One region of the Proteus penneri genome, then DNA from elsewhere that is predicted to be linked to it. Evidence: predicted binding sites of a transcription regulator. Region 1 holds the regulator's gene; each other region holds the start of a gene.
What was found. Region 1 encodes sigma-54, which starts transcription at its own class of promoters, with help from an activator protein. Its sites were predicted from a motif close to GTTGGCACANNTTTCGCTNT; they were not measured.

Region 1 (4,455 bases):
GACGGTTGATTGAAATGTTTTGACTAAATCAAATAATTTCATTGCAGGTCTTGCATGCATACCGAGCCGATTTTTAATCGCAACTTGTCGATATTGGGTCATTTGCGTTTTTCTAGCGTTCTGTGACGTGATTGTACGTTTTTCCCTCTAGAGCGGAAATAATCGGCGAGTTGCTCAGCAACATAAACTGAACGGTGTTTACCCCCCGTACAACCAATTGCAACTGTCAAATAACTACGATTATTGGTTTCTAACATCGGCAACCAAAGTTCAAGATAGCTTCTAGTTTGATAAATAAAGTTATGAACTTCAGTGTGTCTATCTAAAAATGCCGCAACAGGGCGATCAAGACCTGTCATTGGGCGCAGTTTAGGATCCCAATGTGGATTGGGTAAGAATCGCACATCAAAAACATAATCCGCATCAATAGGAATACCATGTTTAAAACCAAAGGATTCAAAGACCATTGTCAGCTCACGTTCACGTTTACCTAATAAACGAGTCCGCAGCATTTCTGCAAGCTCATGAACTGACATCTCAGAGGTGTCAATGATGAGATCAGCACGTGATCGCAATGGCTCAAGCAGATCACTTTCGGTATCAATTGCCATTTCTAATGAAAGGTTTTTGGTCGAAAGTGGGTGCAAGCGTCGTGTATCACTATAACGACGAATTAAAGTATTTCTATCTGCGTCTAAAAATAAGAGTTGTGGAGAATATTCAGCGGGTAAACTTTCTAGCGCTTTTTCGAAGATCTCCGGCGACTCAGGCATATTTCGGACATCAATACTGACTGCGGCAGCAGAAGCATCACGTTCAGCCAGTGTTTTTGCGAGCTCCGGTAAAAGATCAACAGGTAAGTTATCAACACAATAAAATCCCATGTCTTCAAGCGCACGCAAAGCGACTGACTTACCTGAACCAGAGCGTCCGCTGACTATCATCAGCACCATGAGGTAGCTCCCCTATAATTTCCCAGTGATGAATATCATTCCACTGTATGCTATTCGCGTCCCATTAAACCCATAGGGGTTATTCTGTGATAATCTGATAAAGCTCTTCATCACTTTGTGCGGAGCGTAGTCGGCGACATAAATTTTTGTCCGCCAACTGTTTTGCAATTAAAGACAGTGTGTGTAAATGTTCCTTACATTGTGTCGCAGGAACGAGTAATGCGAACAACAAGTCGACAGGTTGATTATCAATAGCGTCGAAGGCAATAGGTTCGCTTAGGTGAAGAAACACACCAACTACTTTTTCTGTTTCATCACTTTCAATACGTCCATGAGGGATTGCTAAACCACCCCCAATCCCTGTTGTACCGACTTTTTCACGCGTCAGTAAGGCTTCAAATATCAGCGTTTCGGGTAAATTAAGTGCTTTTGCCGCATTTTCACTGATAATTTCTAACGCGCGCTTTTTACTCGTGCAATGTACATCATTATGTGTACATGACAGAGAAAGTACGTCGCTAATATTCATCTTTGTATCGTTGTTCATTGTCTTATTCACTTAGACCAGCAAACCAGATGCCACAAAGTGACATCTGGTTTTTCGTTACTGATATTGATTAGGCGTTGGTTTAAACCGAGTCATAAACAACGCAGTAACTTCGCCGATTGTATCCCCATTTTACAATGGGAAATGAATTAATGTTGTCTCAGTTTATCTTTGTGTTTGGTTAATTGACGAGCCAGCTTATCCATTAATCCATCAATTGCTGCGTACATATCTTCTGCTTCTGCAGAGGCATGTAATTCACCGCCATTAACTTGAATGGTCGCTTCCGCGATTTTATTCACTTTCTCGACTTTCAGGATAACCTGAACGTTATTAATTTTGTCAAAGAACTGAGGTAATTTCGCGCTTTTTGCTTTGACGGTATCACGCAGAGCATCAGTTAATTCAATATTATGACCAGTGATTTGAAGTTCCATAGTGTCTTCCTTCTCAATTATGCTCAAACCAACTCTTTACGTTGATTTGAAGGCGGGATGGATAATGACTCTCTATACTTCGCAACAGTGCGTCGAGCAACTTGTATACCAAGTTCTGCGAGCATATTAGCCAGTTTACTATCACTAAGTGGTTTCGCTGGATTTTCTGCTGCGATGAGTTTCTTCACTAAAGCCCTGATTGCTGTTGAAGAGGCTTCGCCTCCGCTATCAGTATTCACATGGCTAGAGAAAAAATACTTCAATTCGAAAATTCCTCTCGGGCAATGCAAAAATTTTTGCGTTGTCACTCGAGAAATGGTGGATTCGTGCATTTCAACCTGTTCAGCAATATCTGCTAACACAAGAGGCTTCATATGCTCTTCACCCAATTCGAAAAATGCCTGCTGTGTGTCAACAATGCAATGAGCGACTTTTAATAATGTCTCATTACGGCTTTCTAAACTTTTTATCAGCCATTTGGCTTCTTGTAAATTGTCACGAATAAATTTTCCATCGCTTTCATTTTGAGTCGATTGACCCAATGCTGCATAAGTCTCATTTATTCGTAGGCGAGGAATGCTATCTGTATTTAACTCAACTTGCCAGCGTTCACCTGATTTTTTTACCAGTATATCTGGGATAACATACTCTGACTCGCCTGTATCAATACTTAATCCAGGTTTAGGATCAAGTGATTGAATGATCTCAATAACAGATTTAAGTGTCTCTTCGCGTAACTTCGTTTGACGCATCAATTGACGAAAATCACGGTTGCCTAGCAATTCTAAATATTGGCTAATGACTAACTGCGTTTCTTTAAGATAGGGTGTTTCTGTTGAAAAAGCGGATAGCTGAATCAAAAGACACTCTTTTAAATCGCGTGCAGCAACACCAATAGGATCAAAGCGTTGAATACGTTTTAATACGGCTTCAACTTCATCAAGCTCTATCTCATCATCGCCCATTCCAAGCAGGATGTCATCTGTTGTAACAGTTAAATATCCTGTTTCATCAACTGCATCGATAATACTTATGGCAATTGCTCTGTCTGTTTCTGTAAACGGAGTGAGATCCGCCTGCCATGTTAGATAATCTTGTAATGAGGCTGTTGTTTCACCTTGATACAGTGGCAGCTCATCATCCATATAGTCATTACTGGTACCAGAAGGCGTGCCCGCAGTGTAGATTTCTTCCCATTGAGTGTCTAATGGGAGATCGTCAGGCATCTCTTTTTGTTCTAAAGCGTCCAGCGTGTCAAACTCTTCAACGTCGTTTTCAGTTGTTGTTTCTGTTGTAGAGTCAGATTGATTTTCTGTATGAGAGGTATCATCTGAAACGGGATCTTGTTGATCGTCGTCTTGTTCGAGAAGAGGGTTAGATTCAAGCGCTTGCTGAATTTCTTGTTGTAATTCAAGCGTCGAAAGTTGCAACAAACGAATAGCCTGTTGTAGCTGTGGCGTCATTGCCAGTTGCTGACTAAGACGAAGTTGCAAACTTTGTTTCATAATAATGCGATGAGTCCTTTGCTGTTGTCATCCATGACAGAGTAAAAGTGAATCAAAGATTACAGGCGGAAGCCTTCACCTAAGTAAACACGTTTAACTTGCTCATTTTCAAGAATTTCTTCGGGTGAACCATGAGCGATAAGGTGACCTTGGCTGACGATGTAAGCACGTTCACACACATCTAATGTTTCACGAACATTATGGTCAGTAATCAGTACACCTAATCCATAATCACGTAGATGCTGGATAATTTTTTTAATATCTAATACCGAAATAGGGTCAACACCCGCAAAAGGTTCATCTAATAAAATGAATTTAGGGTTTGCGGCCAATGCTCGTGCGATTTCAACGCGGCGACGTTCACCCCCCGATAATGATTGTCCTAAGCTGTTACGTAAATGGCTGACATTAAACTCTTCTAGCAGTTCTTCTGCGCGATCTTTTCGTTCTTCAGGCGTTAAATCATGGCGGATTTCTAAGATCCCCATAATGTTGTCATAAACGCTTAAGCGTCTAAAAATAGACGCCTCTTGAGGAAGATAGCCAATGCCTTTACGTGCTCGTTCATGTAACGGTAACAGCGTAATGTCTTCATCATCAATTGTAATACTACCAGCATCACGAGCGACAATGCCAACAACCATATAGAATGTGGTTGTTTTACCTGCACCATTTGGTCCAAGTAAGCCGACAATTTCACCTGAATTAACGTTCAGGCTTACATCACCGACAACGGTGCGCCCTTTGTATGCTTTTGCTAAATTTTCAGCTTTTAACAGCGCCATAAAGTGTTACTTACCTTTGTTGTTAACACCAGGGCCTTTCTCTTGCAACTGGGAAGGCAGTAAAACAGTAGTCACTTGTTTACCTTTACCGCTAAAAGCTTCCATTTGCTGAGTTGGGACGAGATAAGTGATCTTATCACCGGTGATATTACTGTCTAATTGTTCAAGATAGGCTTTACCCGTTAAGGTCATTAACTCTTTATCCATTTCATAGGTCATCTTGTCGCC
Region 2 (4,455 bases), 220 kb from region 1:
AGGGTATCAAACACAGGTAGGCGAAAAAGGTGTGATGTTATCCGGTGGACAAAAACAGCGTATTTCTATTGCGCGAGCGCTACTCTTAGATGCGGAAATTTTGTTATTAGATGACGCATTATCTGCCGTTGATGGACAAACTGAATATCAAATTTTACAAAATTTGTCGCAATGGCGAAAAGATAGAACGTTGATTATCAGTGCTCATCGTTTATCTGCATTGGTTGGTGCTACGAATATTTTAGTTTTAAAACAAGGTGAGATTATAGAGCAGGGTACACATCAGCAGTTAATTTCAATACCAGGTTGGTATCAAGATATGTACCATTATCAGCAATTAGAGGCCGCGCTGGATGACGATGAATAAAAATAAATCCGTTAAAGCGCTATTGCCTGCATTAAAGCGTCTTTTGACTTATGGTAAAGCTTATCGTAAATCCATGACATGGGGTGTCATTATGTTGTGGGTAGCCGCTATTGCAGAAGTGGGTGGCCCATTAATTGTAGGTTATTTTATTGATGCAAAAGTTGCCACGAATAATGTGGAATTAATGTCATCATTAGGCCTAGCATTGGCTTTTATTCTTTTGCAAGTAATTGCTGCCACACTTCACTATTATCAAGCCATTGTGTTTAATCATGCTGCTGTTGGGGTGGTACAACAATTACGTACTGATGTAATGAGTGCGGCACTAAAACAGCCATTAAGTGCTTTTGATAATCAGCCCGTGGGGCAGTTAATCTCTCGTGTAACGAATGATACCGAAACAATTAAAGATTTGTTTGTTAATGTCTTACCGACATTATTTCGAGCGATTGCGTTAGTGGTTGTTATGTTAATTGCCATGTTCTTATTAGAGTGGCAAATGGCATTGGTAGCGATGACTATCTTCCCTGCAGTTATTGGTGTGATGATGCTTTATCAGCGACTGAGCACGCCGATTGTACGCAATGTACGTCATTTTCTTGCCAATATAAATGATGGTTTCCACGAAGTTATCAATGGAATGTCAGTTATTCAACAATTTAGGCAACAAGCTCGATTTGGTGAAAGAATGTCAGATGACAGCTGGCAGCATTACCAAGCGCGTATGAAAGCGTTAAAACTTGATGGTCTGTTATTACGCCCTTTATTAAGCATGCTCTCTGCGTTAGTTCTGTGTGGCTTATTGATGCTCTTTGGTTATCAAGGTAGTGCGGTTATTGGAGTTGGGGTGATTTATGCATTCATTAGTTATTTAGGTCGATTAAATGAACCCTTGATCACATTGACATCACAGCAATCGATTCTACAACAGGCGGTTGTCTCTGGTGAGCGTGTTTTTGAACTGATGGATGCACCTTTACAGCATTACGGTTCATCAACACATTCTATTACTCAAGGTAATATCGAGATTAGCTCTCTTTGGTTTGCGTATCGTAATGAGCAATGGGTATTAAAAGATATCAATTTAACTATTCCTGCTCGTCATTTTGTCGCATTCGTTGGGCACACAGGAAGTGGTAAAAGTACTTTAGCCAGTTTATTAATGGGTAATTATCCTTGGCAAAAAGGGAGTATTTCTTTAGATAAGCAACCATTAGAAGCGTATTCTCACGCTGCATTGCGTAGTGGTATTGCAATGGTACAGCAAGATCCCGTTTTATTATCGGGTTCACTGCATGACAACATTACGTTAGGGCGTGATTGTGATGAGTCACATTTATGGCAGGTATTAGAAACAGTTCAACTCGATCAATGGGTTAAAGCGTTACCAGAAGGGCTGCAAACAAAACTTGGTGAACAAGGTAGTCGCTTATCTGCTGGTCAAAAACAGTTACTTGCATTGGCGCGTGTATTATTAATACCTCCTCGTATTCTTATTCTGGACGAGGCAACAGCAAATATTGATTCAGGAACAGAACAAGCCATACAGAAAGCGTTAAAAGTAGTTAGGGAAAAAACAACATTGATTGTTATTGCTCATCGACTTTCCACTATTATTGAAGCCAATGAAATTGTAGTACTTCATCGTGGTGCAATTGTCGAGCAGGGCGATCATGCTAAGTTACTCTCGCAAAAAGGCCGATACTATAATATGTATCAATTACAGCAGGTCAGAGAATCTTTACAAGAACAATCTCCTCTTAAAGTAGAATAATAACCATAAATAAAAAAATATAATTTTAGAGGGCACATCATCTTAATGTATGTGCCCTTTTTGATTTCCCATTTATCTTGCTTTTATCAAAATAGCTATCGTATTTTTGCACCAATTCGGTGAGCTTTTTCATTTTCATTATTCAAAAAGTTTATTTTTTCTTAAATATCAATCAATTAAATAATGGCATGTCTTTTGCTTTTCTATTTAGGGTTTGTTCTTTCAAATATCGACGAGGTTTATATGAAATATATCATTGCCATTATTAAACCATTTAAATTAGAAGAAGTGCGAGAGTTGCTCTCTGAGTTAGGTATAAAGGGAATGACAATCAGTGAAGTAAAGGGATATGGGCGACAAAAAGGACATGCGGAGTTGTATAGAGGGGCTGAGTATGAAGTTAATTTTCTCCCCAAAGTAAAAATAGAACTCGCTATTTGTGATGAGCAACTTGAGTCAGTTATGCAAGTGATTATGCAAGCGACTGATACAGGAAAGGTAGGAGATGGAAAAATTTTTGTTTTTGAATTATTGCAGGCAGTCCGTATTCGTACTGGTGAGTCTGGTGATGAAGCACTTTAAAGGAGATATTCGATGAGACGCTTACTTTCTTTACTATTAATGTTAGTGCTTACATACTTTTCTTCATCTGCATTTGCAACTGAAACAGGGGGGGTTGATAAAGCTGATAATAGTTTTATGTTGATATGTACCGCTTTAGTCTTTTTTATGACGATGCCCGGTATTGCTCTGTTTTATGGCGGGTTATTGAGAGGAAAAAATGTACTTTCTTTGATCACTCAAGTGATGATGATCTTCAGTATCGTTGTTATTCTTTGGGTTACATTTGGCTATAGTTTGGCATTTACCGCCGGTAATAAAATTTGGGGTGGGTGGTCACTTACTTTTTTGAATAACGTATCACTAGATTCACTCTCTGGCTCAATTAATCAGTATGTACATATTGCTTTTCAAGGATCTTTTGCTGTTATCACTGTTGCATTAATTGTTGGGGCACTAGGAGAGCGCGTTCGCTTTTCTGCACTGCTCATTTTTACGATTATTTGGTTCACACTTTCTTATATTCCTATTGCACATATGGTATGGGGAGAAGGTGGTTGGTTAATCGATGATGGGGCATTAGATTTTGCTGGGGGAACCGTTGTCCATATTAATGCAGCGATTGCGGCACTTGTTGGTGCTTACTTACTTGGCAAACGGCGTGATAGTCAGCATACAGCGCTTAAACCTCATAATTTACCAATGGTCTTTACTGGTACAGCGGTGCTCTATATCGGTTGGTTTGGTTTTAATGCAGGCTCTGCTGGCAGTGCAAATGCAATCGCAGCTTTAGCATTTCTAAATACAGTAATTGCAACGGCAGGAGCCGTGCTTTCTTGGACTGCATCAGAATGGCTCACCAGAGGCAAACCTTCTATGTTAGGTAGTTGTTCTGGTTGTATTGCAGGATTAGTTGCGATTACACCTGCAGCTGGCACGGTCGGAGTGATGGGTGCTTTATTTATCGGTGTAATGGGTGGGATCATTGGGCTTTGGGGCGTCGTTGTTTTAAAACGCTGGTTAAAGGCAGATGATGTTTGTGATGTTTTTGGTATTCATGGTACTTGTGGTATTGCTGGTTGTTTATTAACAGGGGTATTTACGGCTTCATTTTTAGGGGGAGTGGGATATAGCGATGGTATGACACTCAGTAAACAAGTTTTAATTCAATTAATGAGCGTTGTGATCACAGTGATTTGGTCTGGTGTTGTCGCTTATATAGGTTTTAAAATCGCAGATAAGCTGGTGGGCTTGCGAGTTTCAGAAGAGGAAGAGCATGATGGGTTAGATTTAACGACTCATGGTGAAAGAGCTTATCAACAATAATTGTCTATTCCCCCTCAATTGAGGGGGGAATATGCCAAGGTATTATTTTGAATGTTTAGCTCGTTTTTGACGAATAACCCCTTCTTGAACAGAAGATGCAACGAGTTGACCTTTTGTATTAAAGAATTTACCTCTAACAAATCCTCTGCCCCCTGATGCGGAAGGACTTTCAATCACATAAAGTAACCAATCATCCACACGGAATGGGCGATGAAACCACATAGAATGGTCAATCGTAGCGACCTGCAGACTTGTATCCATAAAACCTAATCCATAAGGTTGGAGAGCAGTTGGTAAAAAGTCAAAATCAGAAACATAACCAAGTAAATATTGATGCAAGAAAGGATCGGTTGGTATTTCACCTCGACTACGATACCAAACATAACGTTCAGCAGGCGCTTTAGCGTAGCCAAACGGGCTAAAGTAT
Region 3 (4,455 bases), 820 kb from region 1:
GCATACGAATGTCTGATAACAACACATCAGGTATTTCTGTATTGAGTGCATTAAGCACATCATTCGCATGTTCAAAGGTTTTACAAGATATACCTTCACGAGAAATGGCACGTTCAAGTACCCAGCGAATTGAGCTGTCATCATCAACAACCCATACATTTCCTTTTTGCATTGGTTATCTCCTACTTAATTGGTAAATAAATAGAAAACTCAGTATTTCCGGGCCAACTGGTAAATTCGATTTTACCTGCATGTTGATCGACTAAATTACGCGCAATAGAGAGCCCTAATCCATTACCTCCTTCTCTACCGCTTACCATAGGATAAAAAAGTGTATCTTGTAGATGAGGAGGTATGCCATCACCCGTATCAATGACATCAATACGCGCAACCAGTTTGTAGCGCTCACCATGGAGTGTGACTTGAAAAGCAGTACGGGTACGCAAAATAATCGTCCCTCCTGTTTTTTCAACAGCTTGTAAGGCGTTACGAGTAATATTTAGGAGTACTTGTTCTATTTGATCGGGGTAATGTGATAACTCAGGTAAGCTGGGATCGTAATCTTTTAGCAAGGTAACATTTTCAGGGCATTCGAGAGAAATAAGTTGAGCAACGCGCTCAACGACATGGTGAATACTCTGATGTGTTTTTGTGCCTGGATGTTGGGGGCCGAGTAATCTGTCCACCAGCACACGTAGGCGATCAGCTTGTTCAATAATGACTTGCGTATATTCCGTTAAAGCAGGATCAGGTAAGGATTTTGCGAGCAATTGAGCCGCACCCCGTAATCCGCCCAACGGATTTTTAATTTCATGTGCCAGCCCCCTAACCAATTCCCTAGCAGCCATTTGCTGGGCTTGTTGTATCTGCTCTTGGCTTAACCGGCGTTGACTATCCATAGGCGCCAGTTCCAGCAAAATATGTTGCTCGGAAATAGGTTGGGCACTGAGCGACATTGTGTGTGATTGGTTATTTACAACCAATATCACTTCATTGTCGGTAAAGCTTTGTCCATTTGCTAATGTTTCACGCATTAAATCAGCATCAAAGGAGTAATAGCTGAAAAGGGCAGTGAAAGGTGTTTCAAATAATTTTCGACGGCTTTGTGCTAAAACCTGTAACGCAGAATGATTTGCGTAGCAAATAATAAACTCTTTGTTGATAACCAATACTGAGTGAATCAATGAGTCTAAAATTAATGTATTGTCAGGTAAGTCTGCCGTTTCCATATTGAATACCTCTTTGCACCATTTTAGTGCATCTTACCTTTATTGCATTAATGAACCAATGCGTAAGTGATAGATGGACTCCTTAAGTGGGAGAAAAGTGCCCATCCGAAGATGGGCAAAATAGCTTCACGGCAAAAAAAAACAGTTTTACATCTTGGCTTAAGTTTTTATCAGTAAAACTTATCTTAAGCGCTGTAATACATTTCAAATTCAAGAGGATGTGGCGCCATACGTACACGTTGAACATCCGCACGTAATAACTCTAAATAAGCATCAATAGCATCATCAGTAAATACACCACCGCGGGTTAAGAATTCACGATCTGCATTTAATGCATTTAATGCTTCTTCTAATGAACCTGCGACCGTTGGGATCTCTTTTGCTTCTTCTGGCGGTAAGTCATAGAGGTTTTTATCCATAGCATCACCAGGATGAATTTTATTGATAATTCCATCAAGACCAGCCATTAATTGAGCTGCAAACGCGAGATAAGGGTTTGCTAAAGGATCAGGGAAGCGTACTTCAATACGGCGTGCTTTCATGCTGGCAACCACTGGAATACGAATTGACGCTGAACGGTTACGCGCAGAGTAAGCCAGCATTACAGGTGCTTCAAAACCTGGGACTAAACGTTTGTAAGAGTTAGTGGTTGGGTTAGTGAACGCATTGAGTGCACGAGCATGTTTGATAATACCGCCGATGTAATACAGCGCCATTTCAGATAATCCGCCGTATTTGTCACCTGCGAACAGGTTTACACCGTTTTTAGACAGTGACATATGGCAGTGCATACCTGAACCGTTATCACCCACGAGAGGTTTTGGCATAAAGGTCGCTGTTTTACCAAATACGTGAGCCACGTTTTGTACCACGTATTTATAAATTTGGGTTTCATCTGCTTTTTTGGTCATGGTATTGAAGCGAGTTGCTACTTCGTTTTGACCTGCAGTTGCTACTTCATGGTGATGTGCTTCAACCACTAAGCCCATTTCTTCCATAATGTTACACATGGTAGAACGAATATCTTGTGATGAATCAACAGGTGGCAGTGGGAAATAACCCCCTTTCACCATAGGGCGGTGACCTTTGTTGCCATCTTCATATTTGGTATTGGTGTTCCAAGCTGCTTCAATATCGTTGATAGCGTAAGAAGCACCTGAAATATCGTTTTTAAAACGAATGTCATCAAATAGAAAGAATTCGGGTTCTGGCCCAAACAGTACTGTGTCTGCAATACCACTTGATTTTAAATAGTCTTCAGCACGTTTTGAAATAGAACGAGGGTCGCGGTCATAACCTTTCATTGTGCCTGGTTCTAAAACGTCACAACGAATAATCAGGGTTGGATCTTGGAAAAATGGGTCGAGCATTGCGGTTGTTGCATCAGGCATCAGTACCATGTCTGATTCGTTAATGCCTTTCCAGCCACCAATAGAGGAACCATCGAACATTTTTCCTTCTTCAAAGAAATCATCGTTAACCTGATGAGCCGGAATAGTAAGATGTTGTTCTTTACCGCGGGTATCAGTGAAACGTAAGTCAATATATCTAACTTTATGTTCTTCAATCATGGATAACACATGTTCAAGGGACATAGGAACTCTCCTGGCGAATGGTTTTATTGAGTGCAGTGGCCTTACACATTTTTCGGTGAATTTTTTGCTCACCTGAATTCTATTGCGAAAAGCATGCCAACTTATCTAAAAAGGGATATATACTGTATTGATGAAGTTTAGTGTAGAATATCTCCTGTGATTTTTTAATTATTGCACAAACTTGGTGCAAATTAAGCCTAATTAGTTGCACTGTTTTGGTGCAATGGAACGGATACTACTAAATTCTGAGGCGTGAAAAGGATCACAATTCAATTAATTGCATATTGTTAAGCAATCATTATTGTGATCTTGTTTAGTCTCTCGTCTAAAGCGTGTACAATACTGCGCTTATTTCTACAATGCCTGAGGCAAATTTTGTGATCGAAAACTTGCGTAATATCGCCATCATCGCCCACGTTGACCATGGTAAAACAACTATCGTCGATAAATTACTACAGCAATCTGGTACGTTCGGTGAACGTGAAACCGTTGCTGAGCGCGTGATGGACTCAAATGATCTCGAAAGAGAGCGCGGAATTACTATTCTTGCGAAAAACACAGCGATTAAATGGAATGACTATCGTATTAACATCGTAGATACCCCAGGACACGCCGACTTCGGTGGTGAGGTAGAACGCGTTATGTCTATGGTAGACAGCGTTCTATTGCTGGTTGACGCGATGGATGGCCCAATGCCACAAACTCGTTTTGTGACACAAAAAGCGTTTGCTAACAACTTAAAACCAATTGTTGTTATCAATAAAGTTGACCGCCCTGGTGCGCGTCCAGACTGGGTTGTTGATCAGGTATTTGACCTGTTCGTAAACTTAGGTGCAACTGACGAACAACTTGATTTCCCAATTATCTATGCATCTGCATTAAACGGTATTGCGGGAACAGATTATAATGACATGGCTGAAGATATGACTCCGTTATATGAAGCTATTGTCAAATATGTAGAGCCACCAAAAGTTGATCTGGAAGGTACATTCCAGATGCAAATTTCTCAGTTGGACTACAACAACTACCTAGGTGTTATCGGTATCGGTCGTATCAAGCGTGGTAAGGTTAAACCTAACCAGCAAGTGACTATTATCGATAGCGAAGGTAATACCCGTAATGGTAAAGTCGGTAAAGTTTTAGGCCATTTAGGTTTAGAGCGTATCGAAGTTGATGTTGCTGAAGCTGGCGATATCATTGCAATCACTGGTTTAGGTGAACTGAATATCTCTGATACGATTTGTGAAGTGGGTGCTGTTGAAGCGCTACCTGCATTAGCCGTTGATGAACCAACTGTTAGCATGTATTTCTGTGTTAATACTTCACCTTTCTGTGGCCGTGAAGGTAAGTTTGTGACTTCTCGTCAGATTTTAGATCGTCTGAAAAAAGAGTTAGTCCATAACGTTGCATTACGTGTAGAAGAAACAGAAGATCCAGATGCATTCCGTGTATCAGGTCGTGGTGAGCTTCACCTGTCAGTTCTGATTGAAAATATGCGTCGTGAAGGTTACGAATTAGGCGTATCTCGCCCTAAAGTTATCTTCCGTGATATTGACGGTCGTAAACAAGAGCCTTTTGAACAAGTGACTATCGACATTGAAGAACAGCACCAAGGTGATGTGATGCAAGCG

Region 2: a site for sigma-54 is predicted at 2,324-2,343, ahead of glnK (P-II family nitrogen regulator). Genes of this name have one in related genera too.
Region 3: a site for sigma-54 is predicted at 2,906-2,925, ahead of glnA (glutamate--ammonia ligase). Genes of this name have one in related genera too.

What each region holds. Positions count from the first base shown of each region.
Region 1 is NZ_CP059690.1:94,951-99,405, forward strand. It holds gene npr (PTS phosphocarrier protein NPr) at 1-102, opposite strand, end outside; gene rapZ (RNase adapter RapZ) at 99-953, opposite strand; gene ptsN (PTS IIA-like nitrogen regulatory protein PtsN) at 1,033-1,500, opposite strand; gene hpf (ribosome hibernation promoting factor) at 1,650-1,937, opposite strand; gene rpoN (RNA polymerase factor sigma-54) at 1,961-3,442, opposite strand; gene lptB (LPS export ABC transporter ATP-binding protein) at 3,502-4,227, opposite strand; gene lptA (lipopolysaccharide ABC transporter substrate-binding protein LptA) at 4,234-4,455, opposite strand, start outside.
Region 2 is NZ_CP059690.1:315,163-319,617, forward strand. It holds gene H1225_RS01360 (SmdA family multidrug ABC transporter permease/ATP-binding protein) at 1-367, shown strand, start outside; gene H1225_RS01365 (SmdB family multidrug efflux ABC transporter permease/ATP-binding protein) at 354-2,141, shown strand; gene glnK (P-II family nitrogen regulator) at 2,385-2,723, shown strand; gene amtB (ammonium transporter AmtB) at 2,736-4,028, shown strand; gene tesB (acyl-CoA thioesterase II) at 4,071-4,455, opposite strand, start outside.
Region 3 is NZ_CP059690.1:3,257,116-3,261,570, reverse strand. It holds gene glnG (nitrogen regulation protein NR(I)) at 1-172, opposite strand, end outside; gene glnL (nitrogen regulation protein NR(II)) at 183-1,229, opposite strand; gene glnA (glutamate--ammonia ligase) at 1,415-2,824, opposite strand; gene typA (ribosome-dependent GTPase TypA) at 3,184-4,455, shown strand, end outside.